Regions from separate parts of the Asaia sp. VD9 genome, predicted to be linked through region 1. Evidence: predicted binding sites of a transcription regulator. Region 1 holds the regulator's gene; the other holds the start of a gene.
The links. Region 1 encodes HrcA, which represses chaperone genes, less so after heat shock. Its sites were predicted from a motif close to GTTNGCACTCNCNNNNNGNGAGTGCNAAC; they were not measured.

Region 1 (6,610 bases):
TCGGGGAGCGCGGCGTCAAGCTGTCGGGCGGCGAGCGCCAGCGCGTGGCCATCGCCCGTGCCTTTCTGGCCGATGCGCCTTTGCTCATCTTCGACGAGGCGACGTCCAGTCTCGACTCCGAGTCCGAAGCTCTGGTGCAGGACGCCATGCACCGCCTGATGGCCGGACGTACCGTCATCGTAGTGGCCCATCGTCTTTCCACGGTCATGGAACTCGATCGTATTCTGGTCTTCAGCAAGGGCAAGCTGATGGAAGACGGAACCCATGGCGCGCTCGTGCAGCGCGAGGGCGGGATCTATCGCCGTCTGTTCGAACTACAGTCTCTCGAGGGCTAGGCCGCAACATGCATCCTGCACCGCCCTCCGGGGCGAGCAGACACTCCTGTCAGAGCATGATCAGGAGGGGGCGATCAGGGCGCGTCCGCTACGGCCCTGAGGCCGAATGAGACGATTGGGTTCGCACGGGCGCTTCATCGTCCGGATCTTCATCGAGGGGACTTCGAAAGCCTCCGCGCATTTTATGGGCTTTCAGGCGCGGTGGGCTGTGGCAGGGTTCGCCTGCACATTTTTCCCTCCTGCAAGACTTAGGGACGTCAATCATGACCCTGCAAACCTGGTGGCTCTTTGTCGTCACCGTGTTCTTCATCTCGGCTACACCGGGGCCGAACATGATGCACGCGCTGAGCCGAAGCGTTCAGGTGGGGTTCAGGCGCAGTATCGCTGCCATGGCGGGCTGTATCAGCGCGTTGCTCCTGGCTCTCGTGCTTTCGGTGGTCGGGATCGGGGCGGTGCTGGTGGCCATGCCGCATCTATTCGAGATCATCCGGTACGCAGGGGCAGGATATCTGGTCTATCTGGGTATCAAGGCCTGGCGGGCAAGCGATGATCCCGAGCAGCCCGAGGCGCTTGTGGAAGGGCGTGCGGTCATGACCCCTTTCATGCTGTATCGCACCGGATTTCTGGTCGGGATCAGCAATCCGAAATTGCTGCTTTTCGCGGCGGCGTTTTTTCCGCAGTTCATCGATCATCATCAGCCTGTCCTGCCGCAATTCGGCATTCTGGTCGTGACCTATCTGTTTTCGGATGGGTTGTGGCTGACGGTTTACGGGTTGGGTGGCCGTTCGCTCTCGCGCTTTCTGGCGCGCCGACCGGTCAGACGGGCATTCAACCGTCTGACCGCCATCGTGTTCGTGGCGTTCGGGATCGTGATCTTACGAGCGAAGGCGTGATGAGGCGACACCGTGGCGGGCGCTCAGCCCGGTGAGCGTGACCACCACCTGGTCGGGCGTCGTGCCGATGTCATCCACGACGTGAGCCCCGGTGCGGAACATGACCGGAATGGCGAGCGCCTTGGGCGCAAGGTGGAACTGGCTCTGCGTCCCGTTGATCTCGGTGCCTACCAACCCGTCCGGACGGGTCTGGAGCACGATATGCGCGCTATGGGTCGAGTCCAGTGTGCCGAGCGTCATGCCATTGGCAGTCGCCTCGTTGATCTGACCGTGCAGGACGATGCGATCGCCATCAACCAGAATGCGCATGACGGGCGCGTTATCGTCATCAGGCCCAAGCTCTGCCAGAATGACCGAGCCGCGCTTGGGAAAGCGGTCGATATGGATCGTGGTATCGAGCGACGCGCTTGCATCCTGTACCCGCCAGGGGCGGATTTCTGACAATTCGGTGCGCGGCTGGCGGGCATGATAGGCTGTTGGCTTGCGTGCCTCGCTGCTCAGCACGATGCCGCCCGGCACCAGACGATACGGAGCCGTCCCCTGAGCGAGGTTCTGCTTCTCGCCGAGTGAGGCGGCAGGCTCCACGGCAATGCTGAACGCCTTGGTCTCGCGCAGCTCGAAGCCGGCAGGGTCGAACGAGGGAACTGCAAGGGCAGCAAAAGCGACCATCTGCGACGCCGCCATGAAGGGAGCGAGCGCACAGGCAGCGAGAAGGAAGGGGCTCTTCATGGGGATGACTCCTGCAGGGGCTTCAGCATGTCTATGGCGCGACACAGCTTTCCAGAAACCGCGCCAACGCGCGACCCCGATGGCTGGTCGCATTCTTCTCATCCGCCGAGAGTTCGGCAAAACTGCGGCGCTCGCCCTCCGGGACGAAAATCGGGTCATATCCGTGCCCCTTATCGCCGCGCGGTGGCCAGCAGACCTGACCCGAGCAGCGTCCTTCGACAAAGCGCGTCACGCCATCGGGCCATGCCAGACAGAGCACAGCCACGAAAGCCGCCGAGCGGTCTTCATGTGCGCCCATTTCGTCATGAATACGCTGCATGGCATGCATCATGTCCCCGTCCGGACCGGCCCAGCGTGCGGAATACACGCCAGGTCGGCCATGCAGAGCCGAAACGCAGAAACCGGAATCATCCGAGAGCGCAGGCAGGCCTGTGGCTTCTGACGCGGCACGCGCCTTGATGGCGGCGTTGCCCTCAAAGCTGTCAGCCGTTTCCTCAGGCTCGGGCAATTCGAGTTCGGCAGCGGAGACAATTTCGATACCGCTCCCGGCCAGAAGGGCCTGGAATTCGACCAGCTTGCCCTTGTTATGACTGGCAAGCACGATGCGCTGGCCAGGATGCAGGCGACGGGACGCTTCTGCCTCGCTCATGCAACGCCCTCAAGTGCAGCGCGCTGCGCGTCGAACAGACGTGCCGTGCCGGTTTTGGCGAGTGCCATGAGGGCATTGAACTCAGCCTCGGAGAAGGGGGCGTCTTCGGCCGTGCCCTGAATCTCGACGATGCCGCCTTCACTGGTCAGGACGAAATTCGTATCGGCCTGGGCAGAGCTGTCTTCGATATAATCGAGATCGAGCACGGCGCCGGCTTCGGTCAGCCCGCAAGAGACGGCGGCCACCTGAGCACGCAGAGGCGAACGCTTGAGCACACCCGCCTTCACCTGCTTGTCCAGCGCAATGGCCAGAGCCACCCAGGCACCGGTAATGGCAGCACAACGCGTGCCGCCATCGGCGTTCAGCACGTCGCAATCGAGCGTGATGGTCATTTCACCCAAAGCGCGCAGATCGACACAGGCGCGCAGGGCACGGCCAATAAGGCGCTGAATTTCCTGCGTGCGGCCCGATTGCTTGCCTTTTGCAGCCTCGCGGTTGCCACGCGTGTGGGTGGCGCGCGGCAGCATGCCGTATTCCGCGGTGATCCAGCCTTGGCCCTGCCCACGCAGGAAGGGCGGCACGCGATTTTCGATGGAGGCCGCGCAGAGCACCTCCGTACCGCCCACGCGGATCAGAACCGAGCCCTCGGCATGGCGGGCGAAGCCCGGCTCGATCGAGACAGGACGGTTTTCATCGGCCTTGCGGCCTGAAGGGCGGGGGCTGGACATCGGATTTTTCCTCACTCAGTGGCGCAGGCGCGCATGCTCGGTGCAGCCTTAGCGCGTCAGACCCGGATTGACAAAGCCGACGGCCCTGGGCGCGTCTCTGCTCAGCCTAGGATTTCCACGACATCGCCCAGCCCGATCGACCCGCTCCGGCCGATCACGGCATTCTCCCCGAACATCACACCACCAGGGCGGAAGCGAAACCCGGTCAGTGTCTTGAGCGGCTCTCTCGGTACGGGGATCACGCCGGTTTCCTGATCGATGGTCGTCACGATGCAGCGGCTGCACGGCTTGACGAGTTCCAGCTCGACCGCTCCGATACGCAGCCGGGTCCAGTCATCTTCCCCCCAGGGCGTTTCGCTCTCGATCACGATATTGGGCCGAAAGCGTTCCATCGGAACAGGCTCCCCAAGTCGCGTATTCAGATCGTCCAGCGAGGCCGTATTGGTGACGAGCAGGGGAAAGCCATCGGCAAAACTCACACTGCCGAAATCCGTCGGTCGGGCTCGGTCCGGCTCAGCCATATGCACCAGACGGCACGGGGTATCGAGCTGCGCACTCAGCCAGTCTGCCGCCTCATCTCCGGCATCACGTGCCGCAATGGCGTGATCCTTCCAGACGCTGACAGTGCGCGCGTGGGCGTCGGGGGCAGGGGGCGCTACGCTGAGGGTAAGGCCAGGGTCCTGTGCCGCGCTCAGGGTCAGGATCTCGCCATCGAGCCGCGTCAGGATCAGCGCCATCGCCGGAAACTGACGCTGCGTCATGAACCGCCCGTCGGGTGTGATGACCAGCCAGCGCCTGTCCCCTCTGGGGCCCCAGGGGTCGAGATCCATCCGCTCGACATCGATCCGATGCAGGCTTTTGACAGGATGAATATATAAGGCTGCAATACGGGTCACGGTCACGACTCCAGATCCGGAATTTGAGGCAGGCAGACCATGGCCTTTCTCGTCGGGCGGGTCACGCGAAAGGGCAGGGCATGATCGATCTCTCCAACCTGCCGGGCGGCATGGATGCGCGGTCAGCCAACGTGCTGCGCGAGATTGTCGAACAGTATATGGAAACGGGTGATCCTGTCGCCAGCAAGACCCTGGCCCAACGCCTTACACCTTCTCTTTCCCCGGCGACCATACGCAATGTGATGGCAGAGCTGACCCAGGCAGGGCTCTTGTTCAGCCCGCATGTTTCGGCAGGGCGCCTCCCGACCGAGAAGGGGGTAAGGCTGTTTGTCGATGGCCTCCTGCAATTCGGCGCGCTGGACGAAACGGAAAGGGCCCAGATTGCGGGGCGTCTCGCATTGAGGGGGCGCTCGATGCAGGAGACCCTTGCCGAGGCCTCAACCATGCTGTCAGGTCTCTCGGCAGCCGCCGGTCTGGTGCTGGCACCAAAGGGTGATGGTGCGCTCAAGCATATTGAATTCGTGGCCCTTGGGCCGGGCAAGGCGCTGGTCATTCTGGTGGCGGCCGATGGCCAGGTCGAGAATCGGGTGATCGAAACGCCGCCTGGATTACCGCCTTCGGCTCTGGTCGAGGCTGGGAATTACCTGAATTCCCTTTTGGGCGATGTGACGCTCACGGCGCTACGACAACGTGTGTCGGAGCATCTGCAGCAGAATCGCTCCGATCTCGATGCGCTTGCCACGAGTGTGATCGAGAGCGGTCTGGCCATGTGGGACGAGCAGCATGGCACGCTCTATCTGCGCGGTCAGGGCAACCTCCTGACCGATATCACCGAGATCGAAAAACTCACCACGATACAAATGCTGTTCGAGCGTCTCGAGGCGCAGGAAACGATGTTGCGTTTGCTGCAACTCGCGCAGGAATCCGATGGTGTGCGGATCTATATCGGGGCGGAAAGCGGTTTTTTCGGCATGTCGGGCGTGTCGATGGTGGTGGCTCCGGCGCGTAACGAACAGAATCGTATTGTCGGTGCGATCGGGGTGATCGGGCCGACGCGCCTCAATTACGGGCGTATCGTACCCGTCGTGGATTACACGGCGCGCGTGATCGGACGCTTGCTGAGCTGATTTCGGATGCTCCGGTCCAGAAAAGGGGTCTCCTGACGACGGGCTCTGCCATCAGGGGCGCCATACGGGTCATAGCTTCAGCGCGAATGCCGATCCCGTGCGTAAGAGCTGGATGAGCAAGGTCCTGCCCCGCGATTCACAGGCGGTGGATGGATAGGGAGAAGAGGGCCGTAGATCGACGAGCAACTGAACTCCGTCTGCCGCTCTCCTCAGAGAGGTGAGGGTGGGTTGACATGTTTTTTAAGAATCGCTCGCAATTTATCTATTGAGAATTATTCTCATATGCTGTTAGGGTCGTGCCGTTCTGGAGTGGAATGGCTGATGATCGTCTGTTCGTGTAACGCCCTGACCAATCATGATATCGCCGACGCCGTTCGTCGGGGCGCCTCACGACCCAAGGAGGTTTATGCCTCCAAGGGCTGCAAGGCGCAGTGCGGCAATTGCGTACCGGGCGTCGTGTGCGCTTTGCGCAGCCTCATTCGTGAACGCAAGGAGGCCGCAATGGCCTTCGCCCCTGTTGACCAGGGTGCGGGTAGTGTCGCCTACGCCTGAATGGGGGCGGACCTAAAAGAAAACCCGCCAGCCTCTCGGCTGACGGGTTCTCCATCTCATCTTCGCAGTCTGGATCCTCGAGGGACACAGCTGACCCAGCGTTGAGTGCCGGAACGCTTACTCTGCCGTCTGTTCGGGGGCCGGCGAGGAGTTCAGCGTGATGTAGCGCTGGATACCGACCTGCTTGATCAGGTCGAACTGGCGATCAATGAAGTCCTCATGCTCTTCCTCATTGGCGAGGATGCGGATCAGCAGATCACGCGACACGTAGTCACGCACGCTTTCGCAATAAGCGATGCCTTCGCGCAGATCAGCCAGAGCCTTCTCTTCAAGCTTGAGATCGCAGGCCAGGATTTCCTCGACGCTCTCGCCGATCAGGATCTGGTTCAGGCGCTGCACGTTCGGCAGGCCGCCCAGATACAGGATGCGCTCGATCAGCCAGTCGGCATGACGCATCTCTTCGATGGACTCGTCATATTCCTTCTTGCCGAGCTTGGTCACGCCCCAGTGGTTCAGCGTGCGCGCATGCAGGAAGTACTGGTTGATGGCGGTCAGTTCGTTCGTCAGCTGAATGTTCAGATGCTCGACGACTTTCGGGTCCTTCAGCATGGAATGCTCCTTTCTCTGTCCTGTGGCGATGGGGCAGCACAAGGCTGTCCCTGACAGGCTGTGTGCAGTCCTTCAAGCATGGAAAAGATATC
Region 2 (6,610 bases), on a different contig from region 1:
CATTCGAGACGGCACCCCAGGCCTGATATAATGCGCCAGAGGGCGCATGGCCCCGGGCCATTGCATAGGTCGCGTCAAAGCTCGGAACCCCGGCGATCGTCGGGCCGGAAAAGAAGATGGGTTTGATGCCCTCCGGAGCGGAGGCGATATCGGCCGAGAGATCGTCCCCCGGCCCGGGCGTCAGCTGCACGGCATCGACCTGACCGCTCTTGAGCGCTTCGAGCGCTTCTGCCTTGCCGGCATATCCCGGGACAGGGAGGGGGTGCAGGCCCAGAAGGGAGAGCCCAAGGAGGCTGGAAAGCTCCACGCCGGTGGGATGCGACACCGCCAGTCTTACAGGGCGGTCATGGAACATGCCGCTCAGTCGAGATCGTAGGGACCTGTGGAGTTCCGCCTTGGCGAGCGTGACAACCGGGCGGCGCGCCATGATGAGCGCGGCCCAGCGCGAGTAATCGAAATGAACTCGCGCATCCCCCGCGAGCGAGGCGATCAGGGCAGCGCCGGGCGCCAGAATGGCGGTGTTGCCATCGGCTTCCGGGCTTTGGGTGTCGAAGAGATTGGCGGCTGTCACCCCGTCCCGGCCCAGATCGTAATGGGTCGAGATGGGGGTGAGGGTGGATAGTCCCCTTGCCAGGGCGGTGGCGAGAATGGGCGCAACCTGACCAGGCAGGGAGTCGGGGCCGCCGCCAACGATGAGACGGGGGGTATCTGCCAGAGCAGGGCGGGCTTCGGCGCTGATGTCATCTTCCCAGGCGCGGGCAGGGAGGATGGTCGCCACTGTGGTCGCGGCGATGGTGGAGAGAAGACTGCGGCGGCTCAGCATTCTTTTTGCCGCCAGAGACATCATCTTGCTGTGCACGTCGTTCCCTTCACCGCCAGATCGGCTGGCTTGCCGCGATAAGCCAGACGATTGCGGCCAAATCGTGTCCCGTTCGTCAGGGCCACTTCACCTCTGGAGGCATGCTCATGAGAATGGCCTCGGTATTGCCACCGGTTTTCAGTCCGAAAACCGTGCCACGGTCATGTATCAGATTGAACTCCACATAGCGACCACGACGAATCAGTTGCGCGTCGCGCTCTTCATCGGTCCAGGGACGCATCATGCGCGAGCGTACTGCACGGGGATAGGCTTCAAAGAAGGCGAGGCCCACATCCTTGGTGAAGGCAAAATCCTGATCGACATTCCCGCTGTCGAAATGGTCATAGAAGATGCCACCCAGGCCGCGGGGCTCGTTGCGATGATGCAGATAGAAATACTCGTCGCACCATGCCTTGAAGCGTTCGTAATAGGCCGGGTCATGGCGCGCGCAGGCATCGCGGAAGGTCTGATGGAAATCCGCCGCGTCCGCTTTGGCTTCCTCGCTGTCCGGAAAGATGGGTGTGATGTCGCCGCCACCGCCAAACCAGCCATTGCTGGTAATGATCATACGGGTGTTGAAATGCGCGGCGCTGACATGGGGGTTACAGGGATGTGCGACCAGCGAGATCCCGGTCGCAAAAAAGCGCGGATCCTCATTGGCGCCAGGCATATTCTTGCGGAATTCGGGAGAGAATTCTCCCCAGACGGTCGAGACATTGACGCCGACCTTCTCGAACACGCGCCCACGCATGACGGACATGACGCCGCTGCCATGCAGGTTGCCGCTCGGGTCGTCATGGCGGTTCCATGCCGTACGCACGAAACGTCCCGCCTCGGTCCGGTCACGCAGCACGGGAGAGTGTCGGGAGACAGCCTCGTCCTCGATCGCCTCGTATGAAGCGCAGATCTTGTCGCGCAACGCTTCGAACCAGTGACGCGCTGCCTCCTTGAAGGAATCATGGGGGACATGGTCACGGATGAGGGTGCCGAATGTTTTCGGATCCAAAGTCGCGCTCATCACAAGCTCCGCTTTCTGTTTCAGCTGGTCTTGCGCCAGCCTGAATGGGCAAGCCTATAGCAAAACGGGGCTTTTGAAACCATGACGGGGGAGATGAAAACACTGACAGGTTGCGAAACGCCCCATTCTGGTGTTCCTGAAGCCCTGCAAAGCGGTCAGACCGGAAAGGTGAAACCTGATGACTGAAGATGTGACCATCGAACCCGTGATCGGCCTTATCGGCGGCTCGGGCCTGTATGACATTGACGGACTGGAAGAGAAGGAATGGCGTCGTGTCGAGACGCCCTGGGGCGAGCCCTCGGACGACCTGCTTTTCGGGCGCCTGAATGGTGTGCGTTGTGTATTCCTGCCACGCCACGGCCGCGGTCATCCCATTCCTCCCTCGGAGCTCAATTTCCGCGCCAATATCGACGCACTCAAGCGCTCAGGTGTGACGGATATTGTCTCGCTCTCGGCGGTCGGGTCGTTGCGTGAGGATCTGCCGCCCGGCGTCTTCCTGCTGGTCGACCAGTTCATCGACCGCTCATTTGCGCGCGAGAAGAGCTTCTTCGGACGGGGCTGTGTGGCCCATGTGGGCATGGCCGATCCGGTATCGGCACGCATGGGGGACGTGATCGCGGAGCAGGCCGGAAAGATCGGCGTGGAACTGGTCCGCGGCGGCACGTATCTTGTGATGGAAGGGCCGCAATTCTCGACCCGCGCCGAGAGCGAGCTTTATCGCCAGTGGGGCTGTTCGGTCATCGGCATGACCAATATGCCCGAGGCCAAACTCGCTCGCGAGGCCGAGATGTGCTACGCGAGCATCGCCATGGTGACCGATTATGATTGCTGGCATGACGACCATGATTCCGTGACGGTGGATGCCGTCGTGGCGGTCATGACCCAGAACGCGGCCAAGGCGAAGGCCCTCGTCAAGGCGATTATTCCGGAACTCGGTCGCACGCGTGGGCTGTGCCCCTCTGGGGCCGAGCGCGCGCTCGACCACGCGATCATCACGGCACCCAATGCACGCGATCCGCAGATGCTCGCCAAGCTCGATGCCGTGGCGGGGCGCGTTCTGCGCTGAAGCGCCTTTGGGAAAGGGGCCGAAAACGGCCCTTTTCCCGGTGCTCCGGTGGCCGGAGTGTGAGCTTGCTCAGGACCGATTCTGTTTCTCGGGAAAGTGGTCGCGATCGCCTTGATCGGTCTGGCGCTCGGGAAACTCCCCAAGGTTCTCCTGAATTTCGGCATTTTCGACCTGCACATCGGCAAGCGCCGGGTCAGGAAGGCTGCTTACCGGAATTTCGCCCGTATGGGGATGCTCCTCCATGCCGATGATTTCCGAGGCGTTTTCGAGATAGGCTTCCGGGCCGCATCCCGGCTTGCCATCGGCTTCCCAGAGTTCGCGCGACTTGGCGGTGATGCGCGCATCGCGCTCCGGGCTGTCAATCAGGGGATTGGTGCTGTCTGTGCTGGGCATGACGCGGCTTTCAGAAAATCAGAGATGAGTGGAGAAGAACGCGATGCTGCGCTCATGGGCGAGATCGCGGGCGTTACGATTGAAACTTGGACGATCATTGCAGCCGAACCCGTGACCGGCCTCGTCATAAACGAAGATTTCGACCTCCGGGCGGTTCTCGCGGATCGTGTTGATATCGGTATGGGGGATATGATCGTCCTCGCCACCGAAATGGAGCTGCACGGGGCAATGCGGCTTTTCGTGACTGACTGAGGCAATACCACCCCCATACCATGCGCAGGCAGCAGAGAAGAGGCGCGTGCGTGTTGCTGCCTCCCAGGCCACAAGTCCGCCCCAGCAGAAGCCGAGGATTCCAACCTTCGCATGGCCATGATGACTGAGCGCATGGGCGCTGGCCGTGACATCCGATAGAAGTCCATCCGGGCTGATCCGTTCACGCAGGGCGAGGCCCTCGCTCATGCCATTCTGGTCATAAGGCAGTACGGCGTCACGCCTGGCGCGATCGAACAGGGCCGGAGCGATCACGTGATAGCCGTGACGATCAGCGAGTTCATCGCAGACGGCGCGTATATGATCGGTCAGGCCGAAGATTTCCTGGACCACGACGAGGGCGCGCGGCGCACTGGCCTCACCGGCCTCGTAGGCGCTAAAATGGTGGGTATCCGAGGCGGTCAGGGATATCAGGTGTCCCACGGAACGACCCTCCTTCATTCTTGTTCATTGCGTCGGGAGATCAACGATCACCATGGCAGAAATCATCAATCTGCGTCGTGTGCGCAAACGTGTGGCGCGTGAGAAGGATGCGGCCCTTGCGGAGGAAAACCGGATCCTTCACGGTCGGACCCGGGCCGAAAGGCTGAAAACCGAGCTTGAGCGCGGGATCAGGGCACGCGAACTTGATGGCGCCAAGCTGGAGGACGCAGCCTTCGCCGTGCCTGCTGGCGCGAATAATGAAGGCTCGATGAAAAATGACGGAGATGACAGGAACGACCCTTGACGATAGGGCAGGGCTCTCTTACCTGTTTGGCACTCTCGTATCGGGAGTGCTAACGCGCTGCGGCTGAGCGGGCGCGCAAACCGGCGGCGTTGCTTTTGAGCAAGGACGCCGCCTTAGAGAAAAGTGGAGCGATCCATAATGACAAATTTTCGGCCTTTGCATGACCGTGTCGTCGTTCGCCGCCTTGAGGGCGAGCAGAAGACGGCCGGTGGTATCATCATTCCGGACACCGCCAAGGAAAAGCCGATGGAAGGCGAAGTCGTCTCCGTTGGTTCGGGCGCCCGTAATGAGCAGGGTCAGCTCGTGGCACTGGACGTCAAGGCTGGCGACCGTGTGCTGTTCGGCAAGTGGTCCGGCACCGAGGTGAAGATCAACGGCGAAGAGCTGCTGATCATGAAGGAAAGCGACATCATGGGTGTGATCGGCTGATTTCCAGCCTCCCCATCTTCGCACACTGAACCTCTACTGGAGAAAAGATAATGGCTGCCAAAGACGTAAGATTCGGCGCTGATGCCCGCCAGCGTATGCTGCGTGGCGTGGATATCCTGGCTGACGCCGTGAAGGTCACGCTCGGCCCTAAGGGTCGCAACGTTGTTCTGGACAAGAGCTTCGGCGCACCGCGCATCACCAAGGACGGCGTTTCCGTCGCCAAGGAAATCGAACTGGCCGACAAGTTCGAGAACATGGGCGCCCAGATGGTGCGCGAAGTGGCCTCGAAGACCAACGACATCGCTGGTGACGGCACGACCACCGCAACCGTTCTGGCCCAGGCCATCATCCGTGAGGGCGCCAAGGCTGTTGCCGCTGGCATGAACCCGATGGACCTGAAGCGCGGCATCGACAAGGCTGTTGCAGCCGTCGTTGAAGAGCTGAAGGCGAACACCCGCAAGATCACGACCCCTGCCGAAACGGCGCAGGTCGGCACGATCTCGGCCAATGGCGAGCATGAAATCGGCGAGATGATCTCGCAGGCCATGCAGAAGGTTGGTTCCGAAGGCGTGATCACGGTTGAGGAAGCCAAGGGCCTGCACACCGAACTCGACGTCGTCGAGGGCATGCAGTTCGACCGCGGCTACATCTCGCCGTATTTCGTGACGAACGCCGAAAAGATGATGGCGGATCTGGATAACCCCTATATCCTGATCCACGAAAAGAAGCTGTCCTCGCTTCAGCCGATGCTGCCGCTGCTCGAGAGCGTTGTGCAGTCCGGCCGTCCGCTCATGATCATCGCAGAAGACGTCGATGGCGAGGCTCTGGCCACGCTGGTCGTCAACAAGCTGCGCGGTGGCCTCAAGATTGCTGCCGTCAAGGCTCCCGGCTTCGGTGACCGTCGCAAGGCCATGCTGGAAGACATCGCTATCCTGACGGGTGGCCAGGTCATCAGCGAAGATATCGGCATCAAGCTCGAGACGGTTACGCTCGACATGCTCGGTCGCGCCAAGAAGGTGCATATCGAGAAGGAAAACACCACGATCGTTGAAGGCGCCGGTAACACGGACGACATCAAGGGCCGTTGTGCACAGATCCGCGCGCAGATCGAGGAAACCACCTCGGACTACGACCGCGAGAAGCTGCAGGAACGTCTGGCCAAGCTGGCTGGTGGCGTTGCCGTCATCCGCGTCGGTGGCAGCACCGAAGTCGAGGTGAAGGAGCGCAAGGATCGCGTTGATGACGCGCTGCATGCAACCCGTGCCGCCGTTGAAGAAGGCATCGTTCCGGGTGGTGGCACGGCTCTTGCCCGCGCTTCCGTTGCCCTGAAGGATCTGGCTTTCCAGAACGACGACCAGCGCGTCGGTGCGGACATCATCCGCAAGGCCCTGCAGGCTCCGCTGCGTCAGATCGCGTTCAATGCTGGTGAAGATGGCGCTGTCATCGCTGGCAAGGTGCTCGAGATCGACAACTACACGCACGGCTTCGACGCACAGAACGCCGAGTACAAAGATCTGGTGGCCGCTGGCATCATCGATCCGACCAAGGTTGTCCGCACGGCTCTTCAGGACGCAGCTTCGGTTGCCGGCCTGCTGATCACGACGGAAGCCATGGTTGCCGAGAAGCCCGAGAAGAAGGCCGCTCCGGCCGGTGGTCCGGGTGGCATGGGTGGCATGGGCGATATGGATTTCTGATCCAGCGCCTTTCCATCAAGGTTATGAAAGAGCCGCCCTGTCGAAAGACAGGGCGGTTTTTTTATGTGATGCGTCCAGGTTCTATGTCTTTGGCGGGTGCGCGCGGGAGGGGGCGTCGATAAAATGCGGCTGCGTTTATGAAAGCTTTTGTTGA

Region 2: groES (co-chaperone GroES) is a predicted target of HrcA. The motif match lies at 4,359-4,387, and genes of this name have one in related genera.

What each region holds. Positions count from the first base shown of each region.
Region 1 is NZ_JBBCQM010000004.1:219,786-226,395, reverse strand. It holds gene WFJ47_RS07350 (ABC transporter ATP-binding protein) at 1-335, shown strand, start outside; gene WFJ47_RS07345 (LysE family translocator) at 599-1,228, shown strand; gene WFJ47_RS07340 (hypothetical protein) at 1,211-1,957, opposite strand; gene rdgB (RdgB/HAM1 family non-canonical purine NTP pyrophosphatase) at 1,989-2,606, opposite strand; gene rph (ribonuclease PH) at 2,603-3,334, opposite strand; gene WFJ47_RS07325 (MOSC domain-containing protein) at 3,436-4,230, opposite strand; gene hrcA (heat-inducible transcriptional repressor HrcA) at 4,311-5,357, shown strand; gene WFJ47_RS07315 ((2Fe-2S)-binding protein) at 5,679-5,909, shown strand; gene bfr (bacterioferritin) at 6,027-6,518, opposite strand.
Region 2 is NZ_JBBCQM010000001.1:171,487-178,096, reverse strand. It holds gene WFJ47_RS00820 (hypothetical protein) at 1-823, opposite strand, end outside; gene hemF (oxygen-dependent coproporphyrinogen oxidase) at 936-1,877, opposite strand; gene WFJ47_RS00810 (S-methyl-5'-thioadenosine phosphorylase) at 2,056-2,943, shown strand; gene WFJ47_RS00805 (hypothetical protein) at 3,013-3,336, opposite strand; gene WFJ47_RS00800 (dienelactone hydrolase family protein) at 3,355-4,029, opposite strand; gene WFJ47_RS00795 (DUF4169 family protein) at 4,082-4,333, shown strand; gene groES (co-chaperone GroES) at 4,472-4,762, shown strand; gene groL (chaperonin GroEL) at 4,813-6,456, shown strand.